DNA from 4 places in the Marinococcus tarijensis genome. Region 3 is predicted to be linked to each of the others. Evidence: predicted binding sites of a transcription regulator. Region 3 holds the regulator's gene; each other region holds the start of a gene.

What was found. Region 3 encodes LexA, which represses DNA repair genes until DNA is damaged. Its sites were predicted from a motif close to CGAACATATGTTCG; they were not measured.
Region 1: a site for LexA is predicted at 2,100-2,113, ahead of recA (recombinase RecA). Genes of this name have one in related genera too.
Region 2: a site for LexA is predicted at 2,610-2,623, ahead of ACTTK7_RS11115 (DNA polymerase IV). Genes of this name have one in related genera too.
Region 4: a site for LexA is predicted at 2,019-2,032, ahead of ACTTK7_RS10920 (YolD-like family protein). Genes of this name have one in related genera too.

Annotation. Positions count from the first base shown of each region.
Region 1 is NZ_JBQOJA010000002.1:179,060-183,273, forward strand. Features, by position in the region: gene ACTTK7_RS02110 (competence/damage-inducible protein A) at 1-418, shown strand, start outside; gene ACTTK7_RS02115 (DEAD/DEAH box helicase) at 402-2,009, shown strand; gene recA (recombinase RecA) at 2,269-3,354, shown strand; gene rny (ribonuclease Y) at 3,687-4,214, shown strand, end outside.
Region 2 is NZ_JBQOJA010000018.1:25,307-29,520, reverse strand. Features, by position in the region: gene ACTTK7_RS11125 (hypothetical protein) at 1-2, opposite strand, end outside; gene ACTTK7_RS11120 (M20/M25/M40 family metallo-hydrolase) at 163-1,221, opposite strand; gene ACTTK7_RS11115 (DNA polymerase IV) at 1,308-2,540, opposite strand; gene ACTTK7_RS11110 (MarR family winged helix-turn-helix transcriptional regulator) at 2,672-3,130, opposite strand; gene ACTTK7_RS11105 (MBL fold metallo-hydrolase) at 3,626-4,214, shown strand, end outside.
Region 3 is NZ_JBQOJA010000009.1:82,686-86,899, reverse strand. Features, by position in the region: gene ACTTK7_RS07320 (hypothetical protein) at 1-259, shown strand, start outside; gene ACTTK7_RS07315 (hypothetical protein) at 434-733, shown strand; gene ACTTK7_RS07310 (hypothetical protein) at 775-1,053, shown strand; gene ACTTK7_RS07305 (hypothetical protein) at 1,183-1,497, shown strand; gene lexA (transcriptional repressor LexA) at 1,548-2,174, opposite strand; gene ACTTK7_RS07295 (hypothetical protein) at 2,333-2,575, shown strand; gene ACTTK7_RS07290 (YneB family resolvase-like protein) at 2,603-3,262, shown strand; gene ACTTK7_RS07285 (DUF896 domain-containing protein) at 3,330-3,569, shown strand; gene tkt (transketolase) at 3,757-4,214, shown strand, end outside.
Region 4 is NZ_JBQOJA010000017.1:52,317-56,530, reverse strand. Features, by position in the region: gene ACTTK7_RS10930 (hypothetical protein) at 164-400, opposite strand; gene ACTTK7_RS10925 (DNA polymerase IV) at 397-1,620, opposite strand; gene ACTTK7_RS10920 (YolD-like family protein) at 1,636-1,983, opposite strand; gene ACTTK7_RS10915 (hypothetical protein) at 2,193-2,432, shown strand; gene ACTTK7_RS10910 (DUF6440 family protein) at 2,652-2,849, shown strand; gene ACTTK7_RS10905 (hypothetical protein) at 3,666-4,016, shown strand; gene ACTTK7_RS10900 (restriction endonuclease) at 4,053-4,214, shown strand, end outside.

The DNA of each region.
Region 1 (4,214 bases), on a different contig from region 3:
TCTGACCGGCGGCTGGTTTGCAAAGTCCATTGTGGACATCCCCGGGGCGTCAAGCGTATTCCAGGGCTCGGCTACGACGTATTCCAAAGCAGCCAAAGAGCACATTCTCGGCATCGACCGAACGCTTCTTGACCAGGAGGGGGCCGTAAGCGCAGCCTGTGCAGAGGCGATGGCCGAAAAGGTAAAGGAAAAATTCAGCACCGATGTTGGTATTTCCTTTACCGGCGTCGCCGGGCCGGACCGTGATGAAGGCAAAGAGCCCGGACTCGTCTGGATCGGAGTTTCCGGACCGAAGGGGACGATCTCAAAACAAATTCACATCGCCGGCACCAGGGATCGTGTCCGCTTTATGGCTTTATATGAAGGGTGCCGATTGTTATGGAAAGAAAAGGTGGTAGAAAATGACAACATTCAATGATTTTCAAATGAAGGACGAAATTAAGCAGGCGGTACGGGAGATGGGCTTTGAAGAGCCGTCCCCGGTACAGGAAAAAGCGATTCCCGCCGCTCTTGAACAGAAGGATCTGATCGGCCAGGCTCAGACGGGTACCGGTAAAACGGCGGCGTTTGGCATTCCGATTTTAAATAAAGTAACCGAGGAGCCGCACGTGCAGTCGATCATCATTACCCCGACCCGCGAGCTTGCCATTCAGGTGTCCTCTGAAATCCAGAAGCTCTCCAAGCATTTGAACATCCGCTCGCTGCCGGTTTACGGCGGCCAGTCGATCGGCCATCAGATTAAAGCACTCAAGCAGGGCGTACAGATTGTCATCGGCACGCCGGGGCGGGTGCAGGATCACCTGCGCCGCAAAACGCTGCAGCTGGACAAGGTAAATACTGTCGTACTCGACGAAGCGGACGAGATGCTCGACATGGGCTTTGTCGAAGACATTGAAGCGATTTTAAAGCAGGTGAACGTCGACCGGCAGACGCTTTTGTTCTCGGCGACGATGCCGCCGGCGATCCGTAAGCTGTCGAAAAAATACATGGTGGACCCGGTCACAGTATCCATCAACAAAAGTGAAGTGACGGCGCCAAACATCGAGCAGTCCTACTTTAAGGTGCTCGAGCGCAACAAGCAGGATTCCCTCTGCCGGATTCTGGATGCACGGGACCCGGACCTTGGCATCATTTTCTGCCGGACGAAAAAAGGCGTGGCGGATCTGACCGAAATTCTGCAGGCCCGGGGCTATCTCGCAGACGGGCTGCACGGAGACCTGACCCAGCAGCACCGGGACGCCGTGATGAAGAAATTCCGTGACTCGGCGATTGAATTTCTCGTTGCCACAGACGTGGCCGCCCGCGGCATTGACGTGCAAAACGTCACCCACGTGATCAACTACGACATTCCGCAGGATCCGGAAAGCTACGTGCACCGCATCGGCCGGACCGGCAGAGCCGGGCGCAAGGGCGAAGCGCTGACGCTTGTAACGCCTCGCGAAATGAAGCATCTGCGCTCGATTGAGTCGGAAATTAAAATGTACATTCCATCGCACCGGGTGCCGACCATCGAAGAAGTGGTGGAAAAGCAGCAGGAGGCGTGGAAGCGTCAGATCGCCTCGCAGATGGAGGAGGAGTCCGAGCTCGGGCTGTTCAATGACATCACCGATGAGCTTCTTGCCGAGTACGATCCAAAGGACGTGGTCCGTGCGCTGATGAAGCTGAACTTTGCCTCCACGGTCGGCGAATCCGATGAAAGCTACAGCTTTGGTGAAACCGGCGGTGCCCGCGGCATGACAAGATTCTTTATCAACGTCGGCCGCAATGTAAACATGACGCCGAAAATACTGATTGAAGAAATTTCGAACGCCGTCGGCATCCCCGGCAAATCCATCGGCAAAATTGATATTTTTGATAAATTTACCTTTGTGGAAGTACCGCAGGACAGCGCGCCGTTTGTGTACGAAGCCCTCCGGCACGCACGCATCAACGGCACGCGCGTGAACCTCGAGCCGGCGAAGCCGCGCCCGGCCCGTCCAAACCGGAACACGCAGCGCCAGTCCCAGTAATCCGTTCGCTCTTCAGCGGCCCCGCCGCTGAAGAGTTTTTTTTCCGCCAGCCTGCCAGCGGCCGCATCTTCCGGGAAATATGGAAAAACACGAATAAATGTTCGCATATCTGTTGGCAAATCGAACAAAAAACGATATAATATAGAAAGCAGGAAAACAGCGGGAACGCTTCCTGAATAACAGCAGGCATGTATGGATGCATTCTTCGTGGGGAAGAGCGTATCTGTTTAACAGTATATATCCTTGAAGGAGAGATAAGATGAGCGAAAGAAAAGCCGCATTGGATCAAGCATTGAGCCGCATCGAAAAACAGTTTGGCAAGGGGTCGATCATGAAGCTCGGCGATCAGACCGACCGCCGCATATCCACTATTTCCTCCGGCGCACTGGCCGTTGATATTGCCCTCGGGGTCGGCGGGTATCCGCGCGGCCGTGTTGTGGAAATTTACGGTCCGGAATCCTCCGGTAAGACGACCGTGGCCCTGCACTCCATCGCCGCTGCCCAGCGCGACGGCGGCACAGCGGCCTTTATCGATGCGGAGCACGCTCTGGATCCAAGCTATGCCCGGGCGCTTGGCGTCAATATCGATGAACTGATCCTTTCCCAGCCGGATACCGGCGAGCAGGCGCTTGAAATTGCTGAAGCGCTCGTGCGAAGCGGGGCAATCGACATTCTTGTTATTGACTCCGTGGCGGCGCTTGTACCGAAAGCGGAGATTGAAGGCGAAATGGGCGACAGCCACGTGGGTCTTCAGGCGCGCCTGATGTCCCAGGCGCTGCGGAAGCTTTCCGGAGCGATCAGCAAATCGAACGCCATTGCGATGTTTATCAACCAGATCCGTGAGAAGGTCGGCGTCATGTTCGGCAGCCCGGAAACGACTCCCGGCGGCCGTGCGCTGAAATTCTATTCCTCGGTGCGTCTTGAAGTGCGCCGGGCGGAAACCCTCAAGCAGGGCAATGAAATGGTCGGTAACAAAACGAGAATCAAGGTAGTGAAAAACAAAGTAGCGCCGCCGTTCCGTCAGGCAGAGGTGGATATTATGTACGGGGAAGGCATCTCGCGTGAGGGGTCCATTCTTGATATCGGCGCGGAGCTCGACATCGTGCTTAAAAGCGGCGCATGGTATTCCTACGAGGGCGAACGCCTCGGACAGGGACGGGAAAACTCGAAGCAGTTCCTGAAGGAAAATGAAGAAACGGCCGCGGCCATTGAACGGAAAATCCGCGACCACTACAAGCTCGACGATATCCAGGCGGAACCGGACGAGCCGGAGGAAGAACCGGAAGCTCCGGCAGAATCCGGACTGCTTGTCGAAGAGGAAGAAACAGCAGATACAAACCGTTAAAGCACTGCCGAGGCGCCGGAATTCCGGCGCCTTTTTTCGTGTGGAACAACGTCCGGGCGCGAAGCCTCCGGCGGGGAGGCCGGCAGCACACCGGCCCGGAGTGAAAGAAAACGGTGTCAATCCCCATAAAAGCAGGGATTTCTGCCGGTGAGCTTTCTTGACAGCACCCTGCGGTAAAGATACAATAAAGAAGTGGAACGTTTGTTTTGTTCCGCACTTCGATGAGCGTATTAATTCGCAAGCAGAACAATGCGGACACGAAAAAGAATCATCAATGCAACTTTCGCAACAACCGAAAGTGAACAATCAGATAGCAAGAGGAGGTGACATGTATGAACACTGCAATCATCTCCATTTTGCTTGTTATCGGTGCATTGATAGTTGGTTTGATTGGATATTTTGTCCGAAAAGCGATTGCCGAAGCGAAATTCAAAAGCGCCGAGCACGAAGCCGGCCAGATTGTGAAAGAAGCTGAGCGGCAGGCAGAGACAATCTTAAAAGAATCGCGGTTGGAAGCTAAAGACGAAGCACATCAAATTCGGGCAGAAGCAGAGAATACTCTGAATGAACGAAGAAATGAAGTTCAAAAACAAGAAAACCGCTTAATGCAGAAGGAAGAGAGCCTTGACCGTAAGAGCGAGACGTTTGACAAAAAGGAAGAATCCTTGGAGCGCAGAGAGGAGTCTCTCTACGAAAAACAACAACAGGTTGAGGAAAATAACAGCAAAGTGGAGGAGATTCTCGCCAGACAACAGGAGGAACTTGAACGTGTTTCCGGCATGTCGCGGGAGGATGCCAGAGAGCTAATCCGCCGCGAAACCGAACAGGAAATGGAACACGAAACGGCGCTTCTGATCAAG
Region 2 (4,214 bases), on a different contig from region 3:
ATTGGCTGCAGCTCCTTTAAGTGATGTAGATACAAATATTCATAACTGTATCGTAGCGGTTTTAGCTTCAAATGAACAGCCTTGAATCAAAAAAGTACAAATGATAAAAGCTCTCTTCCGGAAAAAGAAGAGAGCGTGAAATAAAAGATACACAAAAGTAAATTACGGACGGAGAGGCCGCAGGTCTTCATTTTCCTGCAGGGAACAAATGTATTCGACCAGCAGCTCGATAACATTTTCGATATCGTCCATGCTGGCTGTCTCCACCGGGGCGTGCATATACCGGAGAGGAAGAGATACATTGACGCTTGGAATACCGTTGCCAGCGAGACGAAGCCGGTCGGCGTCAGTACCGGTCACCCGCGGAGTGAGCTCGTATTGCACGGAGAGACCGGCTTTTTTGGCCGCCTGCTCCAGCCCTTCATTAGCGGTCGGGTGAATCGGAGCTCCTTTGGCAAGGACAGGACCGCCGCCTAGTGCTACTTCTGTTTCCTGATTCGGATTGGACCCGGGGTAATCATACGCAAATGTAACGTCGAGGGCAATTGCTAAATCCGGACGGAGACCGGCGCCGGCAAAATGAGCCCCTCCCATGTTTGTTTCTTCGTTGACCGTGCTCACGCCATAGACGCCCACCGCCGGGCGTTTGTTGTGCAGACGGCGCAGAACTTCTGCAGTAATAAAGGCCCCTGTCCGGTTGTCGAGCCCCCGTCCGCTGAAACGGTTGTTTAACAACTTTTCGGGCGTGCGCTCATAAACGCCTGCATCGCCGACGGAAAGATATTTTTCCATTTCTTCTTTGCTATTAGCTCCAAAGTCTATGTATAGATCGGAAAAGGCGAAATCTTTTTTACTACCGCCCTTGTGTTCCGCATTGACGCCCGTAACGCCGGTGATAGGTCCCTGCCTGCCCTGAAAGGTCACTTTCATTCCCAGTGCAGGTGCCTGGCTGATGCCGCCAAGCTTTTCCACCCGTACGAAGCCGCTGCTGTCGATAGACTTTACAAGAAAGCCGATTTCGTCACAGTGACCGGCTAAAAGTACGTGAAACGGGGCTTCCGGATTGATGACGCCCCAGGCATTGCCTATCGTGTCTGTGTGAACTTCATCCGCATACGGAGAGACGTACTGAAGCCACTTACGCTGAATAGCCATTTCGTGGCCGGATGGAGAGGGAGTTTGGAGCAGATCGTATAGAAACTGTTCAGATGATTCCTTCATAAGTTTTCCTCCTTGGATGTACAATTTATTACAGCATCCCGTTTTTCGGCTTTGCCGTCAACTCCTGTTCCTGAAGGAGACGGGATCTACTTGTAGTGACCACCGATTTTTTCTGCGCGGGCAAGGGCCTGGCCGCCGGGTAGAAGTGATGAGGCCTGGAGCACAGCTGCCGGTCCGTACCGGTCTTTGAGGGCATCGATCGTTTTGTTTAAATCTTCCCGTTGCTCTTTTTCGGAAAACAAATCCAACTGCATAAATTGATTGCTTTCAAGCTGCTGCAGGCTGACGCTCAGTCCCCGGACCGGGTAGTATGTCCAATGTTTACGAAACAGGGAGGCGGCGGCTTCGTAGATAGCTTTGCCGTCATTAATCGGTTCGGCCTGGGAGGCCTGCCGCTGAAAATGAAGAGAATTGCCTTTATCATGGCCTTCGGCTCCTACGGCGACTGTCCAGCCGATGCAGCCCTCCGCCCGGGCCCGGCGCCCCGCCTCTTCGCTCAGTTCGCGAAGCACGATGCTGATATCATCCCAGCTCGAGTAATCACGGGGGAGGGTCATATGGTGGCCGACAGCCTTTCGGCGCGTATGAGTGCCGGGAGAGACAGGGGAAGGGTCAACGCCGTGCGCTGTCTGCCATAGAAGCTCTCCGTTCAGGCCAAAGCGGTGCCGCAGCTCTTCCACAGGGTAGGCAGCAAGGTGGCCGGCTTTTCGAATCCCCATCTGCCGCAGGTGTTTTTCCATCCGGCGCCCGACTCCGAACAGATGATTCACAGGCAGAGGCCAAAGTGTGGAAGCCAGCTGTTCCTGCTTCAGGGTGAAAATCCCATCGGCCGATTTTTTGGCAAAATGGTCACAGGCCATTTTGGCGAGAACCTTGGTTGCTCCGATGCCGGTCCGGGGATAGACGCCGAACGCCCGAAGAAGATGCCGGTTGATGAACAGAGCTGCCTGCTCCGGCGTGGAAGCGGTATGTTTGTATGTATGTGTCATATCTGCAAACAGCTCGTCCACGCTGTAGGGTTCTATTTTATCAGTGTAGGCTTCAAGCGCTGTGGCAATTTGTACAGAAATTTTTAAATACAGCTCCATGCGCGGAGGGATAATAGCGAGCCCTGGACACTTTTGCTGTGCTTCTCCAAGTGTTTCGGCTGTTTTCACTCCTTCGCGTTTGGCAATAGGGCAGGCAGCCAAAATCACCCCGCTACGGATGGACGGATCTCCGGCTACAGCTGTTGGTTTATGCTGCAGATTGGAATAATACAGCTTTTCAACGTTGGCGTAGAACGACTGCATGTCAATAAGGAAAATAACCCGCTCCACGGCCCATCCCTCCTTTGATGAAACAATTGTTTCTTTCTATAGAGTATACCTCAAAATAAACATTTTAAACGAACAAACGTTCTTGTTTTTGGTAAAAAAACCAGGCCCTGCTCGAGGGCCCGGCATGTGAATTATGAAGAAGGAAGACCCCTTTTTTGTACGAGGGTGTTATTAAATCGCTCGAGCAGCTGGGCAAATTGGTCACGCTCTTCCTTATCCCAGTCAGCTAACAGACTGTCATACATATGAATCCGTTCCTGCTTCAGCGTATTGATTGCCTCGATTCCTTCGTTCGTAATAAAAATCTGGTTGACCCGTTTGTCGTGATGATCCGGGCGGCGGGAAACAAAACCTTTTTTCTCCAGCGAGTGAATCTGGCGACTGAGTGTCGAAATATCGAGGAGGAAGTGATCAGCTAATTCACGTGCAGAACGGGGGCTCTGCTGGTGCAGCACCTGAAGAATCAAATATGCGGAACGATCCAGGCTGCTTGCCTGACTGTCAAGCGTCCGCTTAAAATCTGCCCGGCGCATTAACGTTACCACGCCAGTTTCAATTAGTTCGAGCATTTCCTTATCATGTTCGTTCATCGGGGCCCCTCCAATTCCAATCGGTCTTTTTCTCTATTGTAATATAGATCAGGACCGAAAAAAGAGATAAGCGTAAAACGATATATATAAAACGAAAATGACGTACGTTTTTTCCTAGTCGGCTCGCTGCATAGCCCTTCTTTCAGCGTATTCGAGGCATTTTTCGCAGACAAATACTTTTTCATCCTGTTTTGTGAAGTAGGGGCGCATATAAGGAGTTTTTGATCTGCAGTAGTAGCAGCGTTTTGAGAAAGAGAGGCTTTTTATCCATTGCTTCAGCAACAAAATTCCCTCCTTTTGTATTAGGATGTATGTGTACGATAAGAGAAAGGGAGGGTGAATGCGAACGATTTGCTTATGAAAAACAAAAGTGGCCGCTCTGCTTTTATATGAATTTATATAATTATTCAATAAAATAATACTTCAATTCATGAATGAAACCTTTCATTTTCGGGAAAGAAACTGTAAATGAAGACTAATAAGAAGGTGATCAGTGTGGCAAAAAGATTAGACCGTGAACAATGGAGCGTATTCCAAAGCGAGCTCTATCAGACAAATACGACTGTCGTAGTGACAGATGATTTAATTTTAATCACAGATCCTACATGGCTTCCAGCCGAAATTGAAGAAATAAGGAATTTTGTTGAAGAACGAAAAAAGGGCCAGCCGGTATATTTGCTGCTGACTCATTCGGATTTTGATCACATTATTGGAGCCGGCGCTTTCCCCGAAGCAACTATCATTGCTTCCCGTGGATTTAATGCGAGGTCGGATAAAGAAGAGATTGTGCAGGAAATGAAAGAGTTTGACGGTGCATACTATATTCACCGCAGCTATGAAGCCATGTATCCGAAGCCGGATATCATTGTTGACTCGGATGAGCAGGTGCTTACAGAAGGAGAAACTAAAATTACGTTCTATCTGGCGCCGGGTCATACCGTGGATGGACTGGCGGCTATCGTAGAGCCGCTCGGTCTTTGTATCGCCGGGGACTATTTAAGCAATGTAGAGATCCCGATTATTGAATATCACAGCGAGTCCTACCAGTTTACGTTAAAGAAGCTGGATGAACTCTGGAAAGACG
Region 3 (4,214 bases):
CGGCGAATCAGTCGAAGTGTATCAGGACGAAGAGCTCGTGCTGCTCGTGCAGGTGACTACATCGGCGATGGCAGCCGAAGCAAGTTTAAAGGAAGAAAATGTACCGGACTGGTTATGGAAAATCGGCATGGATTATCTGAAGCAGGAAGAGCCGACGGAAAGAAAGCGTCTCGTCATCACTGTTCAGGACGTGACGGACGGAGAAGTAAACAAAGCGTATGATAATTTATTAAGAGATTTCGAAGCGCCCTCGAGCTGAGAGGGTGCTTTTTGTTTTTATTTATATAGAAGAAATTGGCTGAAGGTTTCTTTTTCCAGTAGGAACACTGAGAAACGGTTTTCACTGACACGAGTAGGAAATTCTTTCTGAAAAAAACGGCCGGGCGTCTTCTCGAACCGAAAAAACTGTGGTATAAATAAGTGGAGGGGGTGGATGACAGTGGCTTTAGTGGAATTCAAATGCAGAACGCAGCCGCAGGTGACCTATAGCAGTGACGGTCATGAAATTCATTACAAGGTGATTGAATACGCCGATGGCTACGAAGTGGTGCTTCATTCGATGAGTGATTTTCAGCCGGCCGATGAAAAACTGTTATTTCATCAGGGAAGTCAGGTCATTCACGCCAAAGAGCATACTTACGTATTAGATACCTGCGATTGTGTGTACAGCGGTGGCTCCGATGAAACCATCGATCATTCGATCTGTCACAAACCGTATTCTAAATCCATGTAATCAAACGCTAAGCGGAGCTTTCCTTCCCGGGAGGCTCTTTTTTGTGGCGGACGCAGGTGCAAAAAATATTCCGGAAAACAGAAAGGGGCATACAAATGCTGCATTTTGAAAAGAAGGACCTTCACAATTTAAACCACGCGGAGGCGCCGTATGTATACATTTACCAATACGGAAAAACGGACATCAGTAGCCACCCCTCCGACAGCAGCCGGGTGGGGCTGTCCAAGCAGGGAATGATGAAGCTGGTGAATTACTGGATCGAGGAAGGCAACCTTGATGATAACGACAAGCAGCAGATTAAAGAGTGGCTCGACCAGTAACCCTTCAGGACACGTGGGGGAAATTCGGGTTTAGCAGGAGAGGTGCAGGGAAAAGGAATCACAATTCACCAATAGAAAAACGAGCTTCAGGCACGTATGTGCGCCGAAGTCGTTAAAGGGGGAATCGTGATGGCACGCCTGCTTGACTTTTATCACGGACCGTATGAAGGCAGCCCGGGAGAGTCTGAACATTTTAATGGACCGGTGCTTCACATCTTTGAGGGCGACCAGCTGCTGCTGTCGATGCAGATTACGGCAGAAGCACTCCGGAAAGATGAACTGAACGTAGACATGACAACGGTGTATGAATGGCTCTGGCACCGGGGGCTCGAATTTATTGAACAGGAAAATATTACGTCAGCCACGGTGATAGTGATTACCGATAGAGATGTCGAAGGAAATCAAATTGTTACGTCATACCGGACGCTTGCATGCCGGGCATAATACAAACGGGGCCGCCTGCTTTGATAAAGCAGGCGGCCCCGTTTATGTGATTAAAAGATGGTGCGGAAAACGCCGGTCACTCTGCCGAGTATCGTACAGTTTTCTAAAATGATCGGATCCATGGTGGCATTTTCAGGCTGCAGCCGGATAAAGTTTTCTTCTTTATAAAACCGTTTAACTGTCGCTTCCATTTCATCGGTCATAGCGACAATAATATCGCCGTTATCAGCGGTCTGCTGCTTTTGAACGACGACAAGATCCCCGTCAAAAATGCCAGCCTCTATCATACTGTCCCCCTGAATGGTAAGCATGTACACCTGTTCCTCGTCGGTCACCATGCGCTCCGGAAGAGGGATGTATTCTTCTACATTTTCCACCGCAGTGATAGGCTCCCCGGCCGTGACTTTACCGATCACCGGCACGTACACAGCTTTGCTTTCGTGAATCGGCTCGCTGCCCTGGTCTTCAAGCTCAAGCACTTCAATTGCCCGCGGCTTGGTCGGGTCACGGCGGATTAAATTTTTGTTTTCAAGGCGGGCGAGGTGCCCGTGCACCGTTGAACTCGAGGCGAGCCCCACGGCTTCTCCGATCTCCCGGACCGAAGGCGGATAGCCTTTTTCTTTTACTTCTTCTTTTATATAATCAAGAATTTGCTGCTGGCGCTTGGATAGCTTCATCTCCGCACCTCCTTTTGAGGAATTTTTCTGAGTAAAGTATAGCATGAGGGGAACAAAAACGCAAACACCCGTTCTAATATTTCTGTTGACGGGAACAGGTATTCTGGTATACTGGATGAATATAGGAACATACATTCTCATTCAGGGGGAACATGCATATGAATAAACTCAAAACTTTCACTTCAACGGACTGGACGATGCTTGCCTTATTTGCATTCGCGCTTTTATTTTTGGTATATTCAGCGGACGCTTCGATCACTCCGGACACGCTGGGCGGCACGGAAGCAGACCGTTCGGCAGAAATCGTCTATGAACAGGAGCATCCGGTTTTAAAGGACAGGCTGGGCTATCAGGAGCAGCCGTGGGAACGAACGGTTTCGTTTGACGCTGCCGAACAGTAAAACACGAACGGAAAGGACCGCAGACAAATGAAAACATGCATCATTTACGCCCGGGTAAGTACGGAAAAAGAAGAACAGCAGTCCTCGCTTGCCAGGCAGCAGGAGGAGCTGGAAGCTCTTGCGGCATCAAATGGCTGGACGGTGCAGCAGACCGTGACAGAACAGGAGAGCAGCTATTCCGTGGAGAGGGACGGACTTCTCCGTGTGTTTGAGCTCCTCGATGACACCGGGGCGGACACACTGCTGATCACCGATGACACGCGGCTTGGACGTGGAAATGCTAAAATTGCCGTGCTCCATGAGCTGCAGAAAAGGGGTACGTCCATCTATACGGTGAAGGATGACGGGGAGCTTGAAATTGCAGATACCGATCATATGATTATGGAGATTTTATCCATTGTGGAAGAGCATCAGCGCCGTCTGCATAATTTTAAGATTAAGCGGGGGATGCAGCGGGCGGTGGAAAACGGGTATCATCCGGAAGAAAACTTCGGGTTGAGCCGCAGCGGCGGCCGGAAGAAAATAGAGGTGCCCATTGAAGAAATCGTTAAGCTGAAACAGCGGGAGCTGACGTTTAAAGATATCGCTCTGACGCTCCGGGGCCTTGGCTACGATATTTCCAAAGCGACGGTGCACCGCCGTTATAAAGAATATGAACAGCAGCGTGCGGATATAGAACCGCAATGATTTGTTTGCGGTACGGCGCTGTTTTTAATATAATAAAAAAGGAACGCCATTTTAAGGGAGGCAACTTATGCTTTCGAAAGAAAAAATTGACCGGATTAATGAGTTAGCCAAACGTCAAAAATCAACAGGGCTGACAGCTGAAGAAGAAGAAGAACAGCATGCGCTGCGTCAGGAATATTTAAGCAAATTCCGTTCTTCGTTTAAAAACCAGCTTGAAAACGTAAAAGTGGTGGATGAAGAAGGCACGGATGTAACTCCAAGCAAGCTTGAGCGTGTGAAACGACGGAACCGCAGCTTCCGACATTAAGATAAAAGAGAGGCCTGGTCTTAACAAAGAGCAGGCCTTTTGATTTTCTTCTTTCTCTGTTAACACGCTTGTGTAATCGTTTTAAAACCTTTATCATAAAAGCGTACAAGAACACGGAAATTCCCGCGGGGTCAACTCACAGGTACGGGTTTCCACCCAAAAATACATACAGTGGAGGGACATATGCATGGCAATTAGCACAGAACAATTAGCAATTAACACGATTCGGACACTGTCCATCGAAAGCATTGAAAAAGCCCAGTCGGGCCACCCGGGGCTTCCGATGGGAGCGGCGCCGATGGCGTACGCGCTCTGGACCAAATCCATGAACCACAACCCGGCCAACCCGGCATGGTTTAACCGCGACCGCTTCGTGCTGTCCGCCGGACACGGATCGATGCTCCTATACAGCATGCTGCACCTGAGCGGCTACGACCTGTCGCTCGAGGAACTGAAAAACTTCCGCCAGTGGGGAAGCCAGACGCCGGGCCACCCGGAATACGGACACACCGCCGGCGTGGAAGCAACCACCGGCCCGCTCGGCCAGGGACTGGCCATGGGCACCGGGATGGCGATGGCCGAGCGCCATCTGGCCGCCAAATACAACACCGACGATCACGCCGTGGTCGACCATTTCACGTACGT
Region 4 (4,214 bases), on a different contig from region 3:
CAGGCAAACCATACGGTTCTCACCTCCTGTCTTTAGAGAGGGTCTCTAAAGACAATTTCCAGTATAGCATGAACATTTACTAGTCTAATATGAACGTGTGCCGATTTTAGCATGAACACTCCATAAAAGGATTCTATGGCTGGAAGCACCTGTCTTGATGTTGTTAATCATACGGACGCATCAGATCATCCAGAGAAAGGTCTAGCAGCGTGGCTAAGGCTTCGGCTTCCCGAAAGCCGATATTTGGCACTCGGTTCATTTCATAGGCTTCATAGACCGGCTTCGACACCAGACTGAACGTACAGACGTCGTTCACGGTTAAATCGTTGGACGTTCGGGCGTGATACAGTAAATCACCGATGTCAAGAGGGGAACGGGCGTCTCGCATAGGCTTGTTCATTTGTAATGACCTCCAATTTTTTTCGATCGTTCAAGGGCTTGGCCCGCATCGGTCAAGGACGAAGCATACATAATAATGCCGCCGCCGTACCGGTCTTTCAAAGCATCAACCGTCTGGTTCAAGGAGGACCGGTCCTCCACCTCATCAAATAAACTTAACTGCCGGTGCGTGTCCGGTTCGACCTTTTCCAATGACACGCCAATGCGCCGGACCGGTGCGCCAAGCCAGTGCCGATCAAACAACTTCTGACAGGCGTGATAGATCACTCGGCCGTCATTGGTCGCCATGTTCAAGGTTAATTGTCGGGAAAAGCCGACCGGGTTTTCATACGTGCCGCCAATACTTAGTGACAGTTGATTTCCTATTAATCGCTCGTCTCGGGTACGACGGGCTACTTCTTCGGATAATTCACGAAGAACGACCATAACATCTGATCGTTGATGGTAGTCTCTCGGCAGGGTCATGCCGTGGCCGATGCTCTTTTTCTGCTGGTGCGTGTCGGGCGTCACCGGAGATGGGTCGATGCCGTTCGCATACTGCCACAACAACTCCCCGTTAATCCCCCACCGATGCTGTAATTCTTCGACAGGATACGTCGCTAAATGGCCGATCTTGCGGATGCCGGTTTGCATGAAGTGTTTTTCCATGCGACTGCCGACGCCGAACAGCTCGCCAATCGCAAACGGCCAAAAATCATCGGCTAGACGGTTCTTGTGTAGATGAAAGATTCCTTTCGGGCGTTTTTTGGCTTGCAGATCACACGCACTTTTCGCCAGAATTTTATTTTCCCCAATGCCGATACGGGCATAAATACCAAACAATCGGAGAAGATCGTTTTGCAGACGTTTAGCGGCTTGCTCGGGCCGGGACTGATGGACCGTTCCGGTCAATTCGATAAACGATTCATCCACGGAGAACGGCTCCACTTGATCGGTGTACGTTAAAAACAGTTCATTGATCTGCGTGGATATGTCGATATAGAGTTGCATCCGGGGTTTAAGGACCGTGACCTCGGGACAAAGCGATTGGGCTTCCCACAGGGCTTGGGCGGTCTTGATGCCGTGGCTTTTCGCCACGGGACAGGCGGCCAGAATCACGCCACTGCGCCGTTCCGGGTCGCCGGCGACGACTACTGGATGCTGGGACAGATGCGGATGATAGACCTTTTCGATGGACGCATAAAAACTCATCATGTCGATCAGAAACACCACTCGTTTCATCGGTTCGCCCTCCTTTTATCCCTGCCACGTCACGGATTGGATATGTTGAAAAGGAATGGTTGCCACAGTTCCACCTATTTGAAACCAAACCTGCGGCGGTGCATCCCGAAAACGGGCCACATAGCCGGTCGCCGTGTGAAACTGGCCGTTCTGCCAGTACGTGACCTCCAATAACCACGTATACGCCATGCCGTCATGAATGATCTGCATGATTTCCTCGATCATCTGGTCGTCCAGTTCGGGCGGCTCCTGCCACGTTTGGGCTTCCTGCCGTTGGAGCCATTGTTTGCGCCATTCCGGGAGAATCATGCGACTACTTTCCCACCGGAGATTACTGGTTGGGGTGAGTTTATTGGATTTCATGGGTATCACGTCCTTTCGTTACTACTTAGTATACACGAACAAGCGTTCGTTTAAACAGAATATTTAAATAAACTTGGAAACATTGTTTCTTCGTATCTTTTAAACAATGTATATAAATATCATTGAATCATTGTATAATTAGGTCTTTTTGGTAGGAATGTTACGATAGGTATAGACATTGAGAAAAGATAGATAAATGAGGAATCGACATGAATCAAGATTGGAACATGGAAGAATTAGAAACGAAGATTTACAGCAGTTCCAAGCAACTATTAATCGTTAGTATTATGCTTATGGCGGTGTCATCGGCATCCCTCTGGTTGCAACAATGGTTGTCATGGCTGGCGATTGTGGTTGTTCTCGTGGCCCTGTCCCTGTTCACCTTTATCAAGGTGGTTCAAATTGTTCAGTGGCAGAAACGGATGAATGAATTAATGAGAGGAAAATGAGATACTAGAAAGGATGAATACCGATGCGGTCGTTTGCTTTTGCGATGACCGATCACTTTTTCCCTAGCATCTTCGAGGGAGAGATTTAGGCCGATCACGAAGAAGCTGCGAAAGCGAAAATCAAAAGCCTGTATGCGAAAGAATGGGATACCGAAGAACAAGCGATCGAGATTTTGACGTTAGAACAACAGTAAATCATGTTAGGGAAGGGTGACGGCTGTGTTTGGACGAAAAAAAGAGGAACAAGACCAACGGTTTTACCTCAAACACAAGAACAGCATTTCATTTCTTGGGGAAGTTTCCATTATTGTTGATCGAGAAACCGGCATTAACTATATCAATTCGTCCATAGGGAATGGAAATGGATTAACCGTTCTATTAGATGAAGAAGGAAACCCCGTTCGAGATCAAACATAAACAGGGTTAGAAAAAGGAGAGGAAAAACGATTGGATAAAGTGAGATTGGGATTTATTTTACTTATCATTTTGATTGGCGTCCTACATTTTAGTGGCGTTTATGTGTTTCCATTATGGTTTATCCTATTGCTCCCAGCGTTGGGAATACTAATCAATATCGGCATTTCTAAATACGAAAGAGATAAAGAAAAAGCTCTACATGAATAGAAATAGAGGAACCATAAAATTTTTCTATGGTTCTTCTTATAAGAGTAATTGAATCTATGTATCTTTGAATCAATAAATCTAAACTATTAGTTAGATAATGGAGTGTACAAAACAAATGCTTTCTTTTTTTACGATTTATAAGGTCTTTTGGGTATACCCTAAAGAACAAGAGAGAAATGCTGGCATATCAATGTTTTTTAAGGTTCTTTTAAATGGTTCATTTACATTAGAAAAATAGAACAAGAAAGGAAGATTAGCATGAGAATTGGTGACATTATTTTCGCCGTAGTTGTAAATATTCCGATCGCGGTGGCTATGTTTTTTTCTTTGAATCAGATGCTTCTACACTGCCCTCTCCGCAAAATTTAAAAGAAATATATAACCACGTTTGGGCTATTGCTATGGGCATTACGGTGGTGATCATGGCCGTGGCATTCTTTGTTAAAAAAGATGATGAACTTATGTTAAAGCTCGGCTTACCAGCTATGGTGTTCCTAATTGCGGTTCAGATAATAGTGAATCAAATGCCTATATAATAGCTGTAAGCCGATACTTTTTTCTATTAAAATAAGAAGCGTGGAAAGAAGCATTAAAAGAAAGAGGGATTTTGTGATACTTATTGGCAATATATTAGTTTTGATCTTGCTCGGGTTCATCCTTGTTCATTTTTACCGAAAAGCGGAATGGATATGGTTTACTATTACCTGTTTATTTGCGGTGCTTGCTGTGGTGAATATCATCCTCTATGCGGTGGATGTAGATGGTTCGATTACAACCACGATTGAGACGCTGAAAACCATCGTTGATGTTTTATGGAACATCGCTTTGGTGGTAGTGATCGGGGGAACAGCTTTCTTGTTCTTTGTGAAGCAACAGAAAGAACTCGCTACAAAACTTGGGATGGCAGGCATTGGTTTTTTAATCATCGTGTTTTTTGTCAAAGAAACGATTCCCGTCTAATAGGGAAAACACGTTAAGAGAAAAGGAAGCGTTACGATGGAAGGCTTATCTATTTCAACTCTTATAACAGCTGTGATCGTACTGATCGTTTTGGTGTTCCTGGGGCAAGGGGTTGTTTATCTCTATCAATGGTGGCAGAAAAAACGGCAGTTTCAACGCATCATCGACAGCGGCCTTCCCTACATCGACCAGATGGAT